Aquibium oceanicum: one gene and its partner. The main gene of each other region encodes a partner of the protein of the gene in region 2 in a complex. Links are inferred from orthologs where the notes say so. Each region holds a gene or a part of one and is shown on either strand. Other genes may lie near its edges.

Region 1 (9,054 bases), 290 kb from region 2 along the record:
GTCACTGGTTGGAGCGGACGATCCCTGGTTCCGGCTATCTCCGCTGCGCGGCGACTGCGGTGCGTTCATGGCGCGTGCCGGTCGACATCAATCCGTCGTCTATCGGGCGCCCGACCCGCTCCATGACGACCACTGGCTGTCGTGGAACCGATCCGTCCAGGGTCGGATCCTGGCGTTCCTCGAGGCATCTCGCCGATGAGCTCCGTTGGAGCGCACCAGCGCTACATGCGCATGCCCCATGTCGAGAAGGGCATGGCCGTCGGCCTGTTTGGCGGCTCCTTCAACCCTCCCCACCGCGGCCATGCGCTCGCCGCCGAAATCGCGTTGAGGCGCCTGCGTCTCGACCAGCTCTGGTGGATGGTGACGCCCGGCAATCCGCTGAAGAAGGCGGGCGACCTCGCGCCGCTCGGCGAACGAATCGAGCGCTCCCGGGCGCTCATGCACGATCCGCGTGTGAAAGTCACCGCCTTCGAGGCCGCCTGGCGCATCCGCTACACCGCCGAGACGCTGGCGCTGGTGAAGGCGCGCAATCCCGGCGTTCATTTCGTCTGGGTCATGGGCGCCGACAGCCTGGCGACGTTCCATCGCTGGCAGGACTGGCGGGCGATCGCTTCCACCTTTCCAATCGCGGTGATCGACCGCCCCGGCTCGACGCTGGCGTTCCTTTCCTCGGTCATGGCCAAGACCTTCGCACGCGCCCGCGTCGACGAGGACGAGGCCGCCAAGCTGGCACGCATGCAAGCGCCCGCCTGGACCTTCATCCACGGCCCGCGATCCTCGCTTTCCTCCACCGCGCTGCGCACCGGCGCGTCGCGGGACTGAGCCGGCGAAACGTCGTCCGGTTCGGGACAGTTTCTGCCGCTTTCGTCGCATTCGGCGGCCGGCGAAACCGACATTGTTCCTCACCATGAGCGCCTCCGTCTCCAACGATCAGAACGCCTCCGCCGACGCGCTGCCGGCGCCGCTGACGGCGATCGCCAGCGTCATCCTGTCGTCGGCGCTCGTCGCCGTCGGCAACGGCCTGATGTTCGCCTTCATACCGGTGCGGCTCGGCGCGGAAGGGTTGCCGCCGACCTGGGCAGGCCTCATCCTGACTGGCCTGTCGGCCGGCGGCATGGCCGGATGCTTCCTCACCGGGCGCATGGTCAACCGCGTCGGGCATGCGCGCGCCTTCATGACCTTTTCGGCGCTGATCATCCTGTCCAACGTCGCGGTTGGCGTGACCGTCGATCCCTGGCTGTGGATCGTGGCGCGCGTGCTTTACGGCTTTGCGATATCGGGCCTGTTCATCGTGGCGCAGAGCTGGCTCAACGACGTCGTCGAGAACGACATCCGCGGGCGCGTCACCGCGACCTTCTACATGAGCTACATCGTCGGGCTGGGCATGGGGTCGTTCCTCCTATCCTTCATCGACGCCATGACCAACGCCGCGCCGGTTCTGGCGGTCGCTTTCGCCGCCGTTTCCATCATTCCGGTCGGGCTGACGCGGCTGAGGACGCCGCCGCCGCCGCCGATCGCCTCGATCGCGCTCCGGCGGGCATGGAGCGTCTCGCCGGTCGGACTGGCGGGAATGCTCGCGGTCGGCGGACTGTCGATGATGGTGGCGGGCTTCGCGCCGATCCACGCCACCGCGCTCGGCTTCGGCAAGAACGACGTCGCCCTCCTGCTGCTGGCCATGCCGCTCGGCACGCTGATCGTTCAGCTGCCGCTCGGCTGGCTGTCGGATCGCACCGACCGCCGCTACGTGCTGGTTGCGGCCTCGATCATCGTCGTCGGCGCGGGGTTGCTCGCAACCGGCGCGGACGGTTCCGTCTTCTGGTGGATGATCGTCGTCTACATGGTTTGGAGCGGCGCCACCGAATCGATCTATTCGATCTCCAGCGCCCACGCCAATGACCGCGCCGAGAAGGGCGACCTTGTGGTGCTGGCGAGCACGATGCTGTTCGCCTGGTCGCTGTCGGGTTTCGTCATCCCCGGCATGGCCACAGCGCTTACGGCAATCGTCGGTACCGGCGCCTTCATCGTCATCGCCGTCGTCATCGCGCTCGCTTTCGGAAGCTTCGTGCTGTGGCGGCTGACACAGACGCAGGCGGTGCCGGCGGCCGAGAGCGGAGACTTCGCGCCGCTGTCCGCCCAGACGCCTCCGGCCGCGGAACTCGCCTTCGCGCCGACCGGCGAATCACCCCCTTCTCACGCGGAGGAATAGCCGGCGGCGGAATGTGAAGGCGGCACGTCTTGAAAGTGTTAAGGGACTCTGCCTATCTTTCCTCTGTCGCCCACGATTCATGGCGACGTCGTTGTTCTTGATGCGAAAGGAAAGACACTGAGAACAGCTTTGGTGAAGAAGGCTGAGAATATGCCTTCGCCGGCTGGGTTGAACCGGAATGGTATTGCCCATGCCTTGAAAACCGTCCTTGACTCTCTCGAAGACTCAAAGGCCGAAAACGTCGTCCCGATCGACATCCAGCGCAAATCGAGCATTGCCGATTACATGGTCGTGGCCTCCGGCCGTTCGAACCGCCATGTCTCGGCCGTGGCCGATCATCTGATCAAGGCGCTCAAGGAGTCCGGGCTGGGCACCGCCCGGGTCGAAGGCCTTGCCAGCGCCGACTGGGTGCTGATCGATGCCGGCGACGTGATCGTCCACGTCTTCCGACCGGAAGTCCGCGAGTTCTACAACATCGAAAAGATGTGGCAGGCCCCGGACCTGGAGGACGAGACGGTTCACTGAACCGTTTCGACAAGGCGGAATGAAGATTGCCGTTCATGCCGTGGGCCGGATGAAGGCCGGCCCCGAGCGGGAATTGGCTGATCGCTATCTCGACCGGTTTGCCAAGGCCGGTCCCCCCGTCGGGCTCGAATGGGCCGGGCTGACGGAAATCGCCGAGAGCCGCGCGCAAGGCGCGGCAGAGCGCAAGCGCGACGAGGCACAGCGGCTCGATACGGCATCGGCCGCGGGGACTGCCCTCGTGATTCTCGACGAACGCGGAAAGAACCTGTCGTCCGAAGCGCTCGCTTCGTGGATCGGCGAGCGCCGCGACCAGGGTCAGCGCGACATGCTCTTCGCCATAGGAGGGCCGGACGGCCACGCCGAGGATGCGGTGCGCAAGGCGGCGCTCGTGCTCTCCTTCGGCTCGCTAACCTGGCCGCATCAACTGGCGCGGGTCATGCTGGCGGAACAACTCTACCGGGTCGTGATGATCCTTTCCGGCCACCCCTATCACCGCGCCTGAGCGTTTTTTCTGTCCTCCGGCATCATTTTCGCCAAAAAGGCGACCGACAGAGGACCATGGGGCTTGCAACCGACCCGGTATGGTTGATGCTTCGTTAACTGGCTTGTCCCTACTCTGGAAGAATGGACCTCGCGGCCAAGATGACCCTTTCCGCCTGCCGGCAGCTGCGCCGCGCGATGCATGTCGGCATCGTGTCGTCGGTGCTCGCGCTGGTCGTGGCGCCGGCAGCGGCGGCGCAGGATCCGCACGAACTTACGGAAAAGCGGGAGCAGACCCGGTCGGAATACGAAAGCATCCTGGAAGCAATGACGCTCACCGACGAGCGGCTCGAGGAACTTGCCGACGAAATCGCCACGGTCCGCAAGGACACCACCGCCATCACCGCCGCTCTTGTCCAGACAGCCAAGACCGAGCGCAAACTGGCTGAGGACATTTCGGGGATCGAGGAAAGGCTGGCGGGGCTCGAGGACCAGGAGACGAAGATCAAGCGCTCGCTGCATGCAAGGCGCGGCGTGTTGGCCGAGGTGCTCGGCGCCCTCCAGCGCATGGGCCTCAATCCTCCGCCGGCGATCCTCGTCAAGCCGGAGGACGCGCTGTCGTCCGTCCGCAGCGCCATCGTGCTCGGCGCCGTTGTGCCTGAACTGCGCGGCGAGACCGAGATCCTGATCTCGGACCTGCGCGAACTGGCCTCCCTGCGCATGTCGATCGACGGCGAGAAGGAGCGCCTGCTCGCCACGTTGCGTGATCAGGCGGCCGAAAAGCAGCGGCTCGCACTGCTGCAGGAGGAGAAGCAGCGGCTTCTGCGCGAATCGCAGTCGACGGCCGAGGCGGAGCGGCGCAAGGCCGAGGAACTCGCCGCTCGCGCGGGTTCTCTCAAGGAATTGATCGCCGCGCTCGAGGAGGAGATCACCGCCGTCCGGCAGGCGGCGGAGGAGGCACGGCGCGCCGAGGAGGAACGGGCACGACGCGAGGCGGAAGCGGCCGGAAAGCCCATACCCGAACAGAACCGGCTGGTCGGCGGAATGCCGTTCGACAGCCTTCTGAAGAAGGTTTCGCTGCCCGTTCCCGGCGCGATCGTGCGCCGCTTCGGAGACGGCGACGGGGTCGGCGGGCACATGCTTGGCGACACCGTTCAAACACAATCCGGCTCTATCGTCACCGCACCTGCAGATGGCAGCGTGCTCTATGCCGGACCGTTCCGCTCCTACGGTCAACTCTTGATCCTGGACGCGGGCGACGGCTATCATGTGGTCCTGGCAGGCTTGGGAAGAACAAGCGTCTCGCTCGGTCAGTCCGTCGTTGCCGGAGAGCCGGTGGGTGCAATGGGCGAGGCAAGGCTCACCAGCATGATGGCGTTCGGAAGTACCAACACCAATCCGGAACTGTATGTCGAGTTCCGAAAAGATGGAAAACCCGTCGATCCGTCACCCTGGTGGACGGAACGCAGTTCTGGAAGGACAGGAAATGGTACGTAGGTTGTCGCTTCTTTTTGCCGGCGCCCTGATGGGCGCGACAGCGATGAGCGTCGTTTACGGTTCGCCGAGTACCACGGCCAACGCCGCTGGTTCCGACACCTATCGCCAGCTCGCCATCTTCGGCGACATCTTCGAGCGGGTGCGGGCGCAGTACGTCACGCCGCCGGAAGACAAGATGCTGGTGGAGAGCGCCATCAACGGCATGCTCACCTCGCTCGACCCGCATTCCTCGTACCTCAATCCGGAAGCCGCCAAAGACATGCGGGTCCAGACCAAGGGCGAGTTCGGCGGCCTCGGCATCGAGGTCACGATGGAGAATGAGCTCGTCAAGGTCATCACCCCGATCGACGACACCCCGGCCTCGCGTGCCGGCGTGCTTGCGGGAGACCTGATCTCCGAGATCGACGGCGAGGAAGTCCGGGGCCTCACCCTGTCGGAAGCGGTCGAAAAGATGCGCGGCGGGGTCAACACGCCGATCGAGCTGACCATCCTGCGCGAGGGCGCCACCGACCCGATCCAGATCACTGTCATCCGCGACATCATCAAGGTGAAGGCGGTCAAGTACCGGGTTGAGGAAGACGTCGGCTACATGAAGATCACCTCCTTCACGGAGAAGACCTTCGATGACCTGCGCAGCGCGATCGCTGCCATGAAGAAGGACATCCCGGCCGACAAGCTCAAGGGCTACGTCCTGGATCTGCGGCTGAACCCGGGCGGGCTGCTCGACCAGGCCGTCAGCGTGTCGGATGCCTTCCTCGACCGCGGCGAGATCGTCTCCACCCGCGGACGCGACCCGAAGGACGTGACCCGGTTCGACTCGCGCGCCGGCGACCTGACGGACGGCAAGCCGATCATCGTACTGGTCAACGGTGGCTCGGCGAGCGCCTCGGAGATCGTCGCAGGCGCGCTGCAGGACCATCGCCGCGCCACCGTGCTCGGCACCCGCTCCTTCGGCAAGGGATCCGTCCAGACGATCATCCCGCTGGCCGAAAACGGCGCGCTTCGGCTAACGACGGCGCTCTATTACACGCCGTCGGGCACGTCGATCCAGGGAACGGGCATCATCCCGGACATCAAGGTCGAACAACCCTTGCCGGACGAACTGCTCGGTCGCGACGTGTCGCGCGGCGAATCGGACCTGCGGGGCCACATCAAGGGCGCCGCCGAGGACGACGAGGGTTCGGGCTCCGCCGCCTACGTGCCGCCGGACCCGAAGGACGACGTCCAGCTCTCCTACGCGATGGACCTGCTGCGCGGAAAGAAGACCGACCCGGCATTTCCGCCGAACCCCGACCAGGCGGTTCTGAACCAGTAGTGCCTCACCCTGGCGCCGGTGCTAAGGCCCGGCGCCAGCAAACGTCGCTTGCGCTCCAGGGAAGTCGTTTCCGCCCGTGACCAAGGAACTCGAACGTCCCCTCGGGCAGGAAAGGCGTCGGGAATCCACCAAGCGCGGCTGGGGTTTTCCTCGTCCGTCCCGCATCGGCGGCATGGCGCTTGCAGCCGCCATCGTCGCAGCCGGCGGCTACATAGCGCTCCAGCCTGACCCGTTCCGCACCCCTGCCGTGGAGGCCAGGACCTCCGTTGCAGCCGATGCGGCCGACGCCGAGACCGTCGTCGCGCTCCAGAAGGCGGAAACGCCTCCAGCCGAACCCGCCTCCGCCGCCAGGACACCCGGTCCCTCCATCATCAAGCTCTCGCCCGAATCGGGTGACGCCAAGAACGTCATCGTGATCCGAGATCCCTCCGCCGTCGGACAGGATCTGCGGGTGGCGCATCTGCCCGACAGGGCACTCCTGGAACAATCCGAATCGGGTCCGCTCCCGGTCCGCGCCGCCGATGGCCGCCGGGCGGTGGACGTCTATGCCCGGCCGTGGTCCGGTGCGCGCGGCGCGCGGGTGGCGATCGTCATCGGCGGGCTCGGGCTTTCACAGACGGGCACGCAGGAAGCCATCGAGAAGCTTCCGCCGGAGGTCACGCTCGCCTTCGCGCCGCAGGGTAACAGCATCGGCCGCTGGATGCAGGCCGCGCGCCGCGACGGCCACGAGATCATGATGCAGCTTCCGCTGGAGCCTTTCGATTATCCGCGCGTCAATCCCGGCCGCAACACGTTGACGACCGATGCCGACGAGCAGCAGAACATTTCCAACCTCCACTGGACCCTGTCGCGCACGACCAACTTCATCGGCGTCATGAACTACATGGGCGCCCGCTTCGCCACCGACCGCGCCGCCTTCGCCCCGGTGATGGAAGAGATCGGCGCGCGTGGCCTGCTCTATCTCGACGACGGATCGTCGGCGCGCAGCCTTGCGGGCGAACTCGCCGCCAAGAACAAGGTCCCGTTCGCCCAGGGCGATGCCGTCATCGACGAGGCGCGGGACCGCGGTGCGGTCCTCAAGAAGCTCGACCAGCTCGAGGCGACCGCCCGCGCCAGGGGCTACGCACTCGGGACCGGTTCGGCCTTCGACACTACGGTCGATGCCGTCGCCTCATGGGTCCGCGAAGCCAAGAAGCGGGGGATCGAGATCGTGCCTGTGTCGGCCGTGGCGGTGGACCCCGAGAAAAGGAACTGAGGCATGGCGAAGCGCCCCGTCGATCCGGAGAGCCTGCCCTACCGACCCTGTGTCGGCGTCATGGTGCTCAATCGCGAAGGCCTGGTCTGGGCCGGGCGCCGCATCCACGTCACCGATGGCGAGATGGCGGGTGCCACCAAGCTTTGGCAGATGCCGCAGGGCGGCATCGATACCGGCGAGGAGCCGCTACCGGCGGCCCGGCGCGAGCTCTACGAGGAGACCGGCATGCGCAGCGTTTCGCTGCTCGGCGAGACGCCCGGCTGGATCAACTACGACCTGCCGCCCGATCTCGTCGGCATAGCGCTGAAGGGCAAGTATCGCGGCCAGACACAGAAATGGTTCGCCTTCCGCTTCGAGGGCGACGAGACCGAGATCGCGATCGACGCGCCTCCGGGCGGGCACGAGGCGGAGTTCGACCAGTGGGCCTGGAAGCCGGTCGACGACCTGCCCGACCTCATCGTGCCGTTCAAGCGCAAGGTCTACGACCAGGTCATCGCGGCGTTCCGGCATTTCGCGGCTTGAGCCCGAAGGTGACGCGATGGGCTGGCGCTTCCTTGCCGTGCTAACCAAGGCGCCGGCCGATTTCGTGCGGCGGGTGGGCGAGTAGGGCGCCGGGAGGGCGTGCGTCCTTCGAGGCCCGGCTTCGCCGGGCACCTCAGGATGAGGACGGTGGGGTGCGGGGGCGGTCTGTGGTCCCAGACCAGCAACAATGGAGCCCGATTATAAGCTCCGACGTCTAGGGAGCCCCAAAAGTGAAAGCCTGCTTAGGTAGAGGCAGGTCTAACGCCCTTTTCCTTGTTCATCCGCTCAAGATCTACTTGACGAACCGGAACGACTCGCACTTTCTCTTGGCTGGACCGGCATGGTGTCGGTTCGCGAGACGGAAAAGCCGGGGCTGCAACCCCGGCTCCGTGTCGATTTACGCATGACCTTGGCGGACTTGCGACAAATCAGAACGACGACTGGACAATACGTCTGGTGCTGATTCGCTGTCAAGTCCGCTGAGGTTCCGACATAAGGAACCGTTTATGTCAGTCTTTGTTGTTTCCTTCCGAATTGCAGATGAAACTACCCGGTACGGATCGTACACGCCGATAGATGGGGCTCAGTTAACGAGGCAATTCAAGCTAAGGCGAAGGGACGAAATTATTGGAAGCAGACGACGTCGTTTTTTGCGCTTGAATCCGATGAAAACAACTCCTCAGACTTAGCAAGTTCCATCAATAATAACTCGAAATTTGATCCTGACAAGGATCTACTCCTGGTCACGAATCTCAGCCAGAAAGGGTATAAAGTGTTGGGGCAAAATTCGGACCCGGATATCGATGTAATTATGGGGCTGCGATAGCAAGGAAAGATGCGAGGGTATTCCTATACCTGATAGGAATATCGCAACAACATAAACCAAAGCCGGGCCAACAGGCCCGGCTCTTAACCGCGATGAATGCGCCGTGGCGCTTCAGTCACGCCGGCAGGATCGCGCCTTCCAGCGTGGTCAGCTGACCGAGATACTCTTCCAGCCGCGTGCGCTCATGGTGCTCGGAAGCGTCGGAAAGGTCCTCGCGGGCTTCCTGGATACGACGGGTCAGTTCCTCGCGGTTGAGCTTGTCGACATGCGTGGCCGATTCGGCGAGCAGCGTGCAGCCTTCCGGCAGGATGTCGGCGAAGCCGCCGAACACCACGTAACGGTCGGTCTTGCCGCCTGCCGTGTTCACGGTGACGACGCCCGGCTTGATCGTCGTCATCACCGGCGCATGGTCCGCCATCACGGTCATC
Region 2 (5,845 bases):
CGGGCACGATCTCCCCGGGGCTGCCCCGGTCGAGCTTCACCAGCGTGAAGCCCTCGGTCCGGCCAATGCCTTCGCGTTCGACGAGCACCGACTGGGCGGTGCCACAGAGTGCCTCGATGTGACTTCGATAGGCCCGGTCTCCCGCCGCGCGCAGGTGTGCCGCCCGTTCCTTGACGACGTTTCGAGCGAGTTGCGGCATGCGCGCCGCGGGCGTGCCCTCGCGCGGCGAGAAGGGGAAGACGTGGAGATGCGTCAGCCCGCACTCGTCGACGATCGCCAGGGAGTTCTGAAACATCTCCTCGGTCTCGGTCGGGAAACCGGCGATGATGTCGGCGCCGAAGATCATATCCGGCCGAAGCCGCCGCACGTCCTCGCAGAAACGGATGGAATCGGCACGCAGATGGCGCCGCTTCATGCGCTTCAGGATCATGTCGTCGCCGGCCTGGAGGGACAGATGCAGGTGCGGCATCAGCCGCTTCTCGGTGGCGATCGCTTCCATCAGGTCCTCGTCCGCCTCGATGGAATCGATCGAAGAGAGCCGCAGCCGGCGGAGGTCGGGGACCTGTCGAAGGATGGTCCGCACCAGCCTGCCCAGCTTCGGCTCGCCCGGCAGGTCGGCGCCATAGCTCGTCATGTCGACGCCGGTCAGCACCACCTCCGCATAGCCGTTGCCGGCAAGCCGCTTCACCTGCTCGACGACGGCACCCATCGGCACGGAGCGGGAATTGCCGCGTCCGTAGGGGATGATGCAGAAGGTGCAGCGGTGGTCGCATCCGTTCTGCACCTGGACGAAGGCGCGTGCGCGTCCCTCGATCGCGTCGACCATGTGCGAGGCGGTCTCGGTGACGGACATGATGTCGTTGACGCGCGCCTTCTCGGTGTCGTTCACGCCGAAATCCGGCAAGGCACGATAGTTATGGCGCTTCAACTTCTCCTCGTTGCCGAGCACGAGGTCCACTTCCTCCATGCCCGCGAAGCTCCCCGGATCGGTCTGCGCGGCGCATCCTGTCACGATGATGCGCGCGTGAGGCTGTTCGCGCCGCGCCTTGCGGATCGCCTGGCGCGCCTGGCGCACCGCCTCGGCGGTCACCGCACAAGTGTTGAAGACCACCGCGCCGCCGTTCAGTTCGCCGAGCCCCGCCGCCTCGGCCTCGCGCTTCATCACCTCGGATTCGTAGGTGTTGAGACGGCAGCCGAAGGTGACGACATCGATACCCCTGGTCGCGTCCGCCATCAGGCCGCGCCCTCGATCTCGCGCGCCCAAACACCGGTCCGCGGGTCGAAATTGCCCGAGAACTCCCACTCCGCGGGTCCCGTAAGGATCACGTGGCCGTCGTCGCGCCATTCGACCGTCAGATGCCCGCCGGGCGCCGTGATGTCGACCGTGCGGCCGGTGCGCCCCGTGCGGGCGGCCGACACCGCGGCCGCGCACGCCGCCGAACCGCAGGCCTGCGTCAAGCCCGCGCCACGCTCCCAGGTCCGCATCGTCAGCGAGGACGGCGACGTCACCTGTGCGATCGTGATGTTGGCGCGCTCGGGGAAGATGGGGTGGTTCTCGAGCAGCGGACCGACCCGGTCGAGTTCGTAGGTCCATACGTCGGCATCGACCCAGAAAACGGCATGCGGATTGCCCATCGATACGACCGAGGGCGAATGCAGCACCGGCGCGTCGATCGGTCCGGCCTGCAATTCGATCGCGCGCGTATCGCGAAACTCTTCCGCCAGCGGAATGTCCTTCCAGCCGAAACGAGGCTCGCCGAGATCGACGGAGATGAGTCCGTCTTCGTGTTCCCTGGCATTCAGTATGCCGGCGACCGTCTCGAAGGTGAACGCCTTCGTTCCCGATTCCGCGGCGAGCGCCTGCACGACGCAGCGCATGCCGTTGCCGCAAGCCTGAGCCGAGGAACCGTCCGAATTGAGAATGTCGATGAAGAATGCCGTCCCAGGCGTTCGGGCTTCGTGGATCGCCATGATCTGGTCGAAGCGTGTGACGGGATTGGCGGCGAGAACCAGTGCGGCCGCCGCCGTAACCCGGTCGGCACGACCCCGCATGTCGGCGACGATAATTTCGTTGCCGAGCCCGTTCATCTTCGCAAAGGGCGCGCGGTCAGACATGGCCAGGAACCGGAATACTCGTACTCAGCCGCTATATGGCGGAACTGACAGAGGATTACCAGTCACCAGGGCCGCGTCAGCAGACGTCAGGCGATAGCGATGACGCCGAACAGAACGAGAAGGAAGAGGATCAGAACGATCCCGACCAGAATCTTGGCTCCAGTGAGCGCCGCTCCGGAAACGGAATTGAACCCGAGCAGGCCCGCAACGGCGGCTACCACGAGAAGTATGAGGATCCACTTGATCATAATGAAATATCCCTCGGCAATTTCGTGGCCTTAATGAAACAGGAGGGAATTTGTTCCGAAACGGAAAGATGCGCGGCACGGAGAACGCGACCGGTCGCGGGGAACCGCAAGACCGGTCGCGCTTAGCCGTGGCCGTAGACGAACCGTGGGGCAGGAGGTTCGTCTGACGGCTTTGGCATTCCTGCGCAGGGCGGCAGCGACGCCGGTTCCAGCAGGCGGAACGTGGCTGCCGCGCGACCGGATAACTGCCTGTCGAGGCGGGCCAGGGAGGATGCCCGCTCGCCGTCAGGGCCGCTCGAGGACTGCGCGTCTTTTGTCCGATCGACTTCACTTGCCGATGAGGTTCGCCCAGAGACCTTTCGAGGGCATGTCGCAGGGAGAAACCTTCCGTAACCTCGCCGTTACGTGGCGGAGGCGGGCAGGTCCCAGGTCTCTCCGGGCAACATCGGCCGGAAGCGCTCGCGCGCCACGCCGGCCCGGTCCAGAGCGGCGTGCAGCCGGTCGCGGGGCTCGTCGATCGCCTCGTTCGTGAGCTGAAAGGTCCCCCAGTGGCAGCCCGCCGCGAACTCCGCATTGCAAAGGTGCATGCCTTCGAGCGCTTCGTCCGGATTCTGGTGCTGGCCTTCCATGAACCAGCGCGGCTCGTAGGCGCCGATCGGCAGGATCGCGAGGCGAAATCCGCCGTGCTTCTGCGCCGCGTCCCGGTAGTTGATGCCGCGATGGAAGCCGGTGTCGCCCGCGACGTAGACCTTCCCGGCGGAGGTCTCGACCACGAAGGCCGACCAGAGCGCCATGCGGCGGTCCCCGGTCCCTCGCGCCGACCAGTGGTGCGCGGGCTCGATGTGGACCGTCGCCTTGCCTGAAGGCGCGGTGAGCTCGTGGCTCGCGCCCCAGTCGCCGCAGAAGATCCGCATGCCGGGGACGTCCTTGCGCACGATGGCGTCGTTGCCGAGCGGGGTCACCAGGAGCGGGTCGTGCGCCTGATTGAGCCGCCGAAGCGTGGCGGTGTCGAAATGGTCGTAATGGTTGTGCGACAACAGCACGACGTCGATCGGCGGGAGATCGTCAAAGGCGATGCCGGGTTCATTGACCCTGCGAGGGCCGAGGAACGATACCGGCGACACGCGCTGCGACCAGACCGGATCGGTCAGGATCGAGAGGCCGGCAATCTGGATGAGCAGTGTCGCGTGGCCGACCATCGTCACGCGCAGTGCGCTCTCGTCGGTCAGCGTCTCCGCCTTCGCGCTCGGGAACGGGCTCGGCCAGGACGACGGCCATTTCGCCCGCCCGCCTCCGAACTGCCAGCGCAGCAGGTCCGTGAACGGACGCGGCGGGATGCCTTCGGGATTGAAGAAGATGCGGCCGTCGAAATGATCGCTCGGCGGACCAGAGTAATAGGGATTGTCGTTCTTTGCGCCCGCCGCCAAGGTGCCGCCTCCCGCAATCGTCAAAAGGCTCGCCACGCCGGACCACTTCAGCAACGTCCGTCTGTTCATGGCTTTCACTTAGGCGATCGGACGGCGGTATCAAAGCCCCGCGTCGACGGATCTTGGCGGAATGCGTCGACCGCTCTCAACCGCAGCCCGCGGTTCAAGAAGCCGAGCCAGCACCTCGGGAGCCTTGCGGTCACGGAAGATTGTCCAGATTCGGGCCGGGTATCACCCGCATGAAGACGAAGAACGTATGGCGCCGAATCGAAGGTGGGGGGTTGCCTCGATGCGCGAACAGGCAATATCGCGATGGATACGGGGTCGGTGGCGTGAAATATTTGCGAATCAGATATCATCGACTCAACATTGCCATGTTTCTGGCGATTCACAGGCGCATACGCGCAACTTCCCTGCCGCTCACGGAGGATCAGGATGACGCTTTCGAATGCCGGACGGACGAGAACGGGCCTCGCAGCCCTGATGCTGGGTTCGTTGGCGATCGTCTCCGGCTGTCAGGGCGACCGCATGAGTTCGGTCAGTACGCGGCCTGAGCCGTTGCGCCCGGCCCCGTCCGGGACCGTCGTCGGCAGCCAGCTTCCCCCTCCCTCGGGTCCGACCGATCCCAGCGCCTTCCCGCCAGCACCGACCGTTCCGGGCCAGACCCTTCCGGGGCAGACCGGCACCGACGTCGCCTCGATCGATCCCGCCGCCGGCACCGGGCCGGTCGAACCCGTCGTGCCCGCGGGTGCGGCCGACCTCACCGTCGGCAGCGTGGCCGGCGTCTGGAGCGTCAACGTGGCAGGACAGTCGTGCCGGGTCGCGACGCCGCAGACGAAGTTCGGACAGGGTTATCGCGCCGGGCCCCTGGGCTGTCCGGCTCCCATGGACGGCGTCAAGTCCTGGAACGTGGCGGGCAAGCAGCTCTCGCTCTACGACGAGAGCGGCAATGCGCTGGCGCGCCTCTACTCCTCGGGCGCCGAGCGGTTCGACGGCCAGACCACTTCGGGCCAGCCGATCTCGCTGTCCCGCTAGACGCTCGCACACCACGGTCGCCCGATGCCGCTCCGCGATGGACTGCAGCCCTTTCCGTCGCTCCGCCAGGCTTATCGCAATCGCGTCGACCGCGGAGAGATCAGCCGCGACCCGGCGCAAGAGATGGTCGTGGCGGCGCTCGATCGGCTGATCGAGGAGATTGCGGCGAAGCGGCTCGCCTCCAAATCGAGTTCTCTCGGCTGGCTCTTCGGCCGCAAGCGGCAGGCGAAGGCCGAGGTCAAGGGCCTCTACATCCATGGCGGCGTCGGCCGCGGCAAGACCATGCTGATGGACCTGTTCTTCGAACTGGTCCCGGTAAAACGAAAGCGGCGGGCGCACTTCAACGACTTCATGGCCGATGTGCATGACCGCATCGGCCGGCACCGGGCCGCAGTGAAGGCGGGCGAGGCCAAGGGCGACGATCCGATCCCCCCGGTCGCGCAGGCGCTGGCGGCCGAAGCCTGGGTCCTGTGCTTCGACGAGTTCTCGGTCACCGACATCGCCGATGCCATGATCCTGTCACGCCTGTTCTCCGCGCTCTTCGACGAGGGCGTCGTGCTCGTGGCGACCTCGAACGTGGCGCCTGACGACCTTTACCGCGATGGGTTGAACCGCCCGCTCTTCGAGCCTTTCATCGGCATTCTCAAGCGCCACGCGGACGTCCTGCATCTCGACGCCGATACCGACTACCGGCTGGACAAGCTCAGCCGCGTGCCGGTCTACATGAGTCCCGTGTCCGACGAGACGGAACGTGCCTTCGACGCCGCCTGGGCGGACCTCGTCAACGGATCGGCGGAGCACAGCGAGGAGATCCTCGTGAAGGGCCGGCAGGTGCCGGCTCCACGGGTGGTGCGTGATGCCGCGCGCTTCACCTTCTCCGATCTCTGCCGCAAGCCGCTCGCGGCACGGGACTATCTGGCGATCGCCGACCGGTTCCGCACCGTTTTCCTCGAACACGTGCCGGTCATGGACGATTCCAACCGCAATGAGGCGAAACGCTTCATCCTTCTGATCGACACG

What was found.
Region 1: the proteins of dapF (region 2) and BSQ44_RS01420 are in contact, whole or in part, in a solved structure (PDB 5YGU), measured with the Escherichia coli proteins. The link is inferred for Aquibium oceanicum from one-to-one orthologs.

What each region holds. Positions count from the first base shown.
Region 1 is NZ_CP018171.1:291,876-300,929, reverse strand. What follows is about bases 6,239-9,040. They hold BSQ44_RS01420 (RNA pyrophosphohydrolase), read left to right. Parts: upstream 6,239-7,281; coding sequence 7,282-7,800; downstream 7,801-9,040. Other genes in these bases: BSQ44_RS01415 (F0F1 ATP synthase subunit epsilon), read right to left, coding at 8,742-9,040; BSQ44_RS01425 (divergent polysaccharide deacetylase family protein), read left to right, coding at 6,239-7,278. Also shown: BSQ44_RS01460 (dienelactone hydrolase family protein), read left to right, coding at 1-199; BSQ44_RS01455 (nicotinate-nucleotide adenylyltransferase), read left to right, coding at 196-822; BSQ44_RS01450 (MFS transporter), read left to right, coding at 908-2,206; rsfS (ribosome silencing factor), read left to right, coding at 2,357-2,731; 23S rRNA (pseudouridine(1915)-N(3))-methyltransferase RlmH, read left to right, coding at 2,751-3,233; BSQ44_RS01435 (murein hydrolase activator EnvC family protein), read left to right, coding at 3,356-4,708; BSQ44_RS01430 (S41 family peptidase), read left to right, coding at 4,698-6,023; more of BSQ44_RS01425, read left to right, coding at 6,100-6,238; more of BSQ44_RS01415, read right to left, coding at 9,041-9,054. UniProt on the Escherichia coli protein: Master regulator of 5'-end-dependent mRNA decay.
Region 2 is NZ_CP018171.1:372-6,216, forward strand. The notes cover bases 175-3,132. They hold dapF (diaminopimelate epimerase), read right to left. Parts: upstream 2,116-3,132; coding sequence 1,234-2,115; downstream 175-1,233. Other genes in these bases: mtaB (tRNA (N(6)-L-threonylcarbamoyladenosine(37)-C(2))-methylthiotransferase MtaB), read right to left, coding at 175-1,234; BSQ44_RS00015 (DUF1328 family protein), read right to left, coding at 2,202-2,363; BSQ44_RS00020 (MBL fold metallo-hydrolase), read right to left, coding at 2,765-3,132. Outside these bases: more of mtaB, read right to left, coding at 1-174; more of BSQ44_RS00020, read right to left, coding at 3,133-3,859; BSQ44_RS00025 (protease inhibitor Inh/omp19 family protein), read left to right, coding at 4,226-4,825; cell division protein ZapE, read left to right, coding at 4,850-5,845. UniProt on the Escherichia coli protein: Involved in the succinylase branch of the L-lysine biosynthesis and in the biosynthesis of the pentapeptide incorporated in the peptidoglycan moiety. Catalyzes the stereoinversion of LL-2,6-diaminopimelate (L,L-DAP) to meso-diaminopimelate (meso-DAP).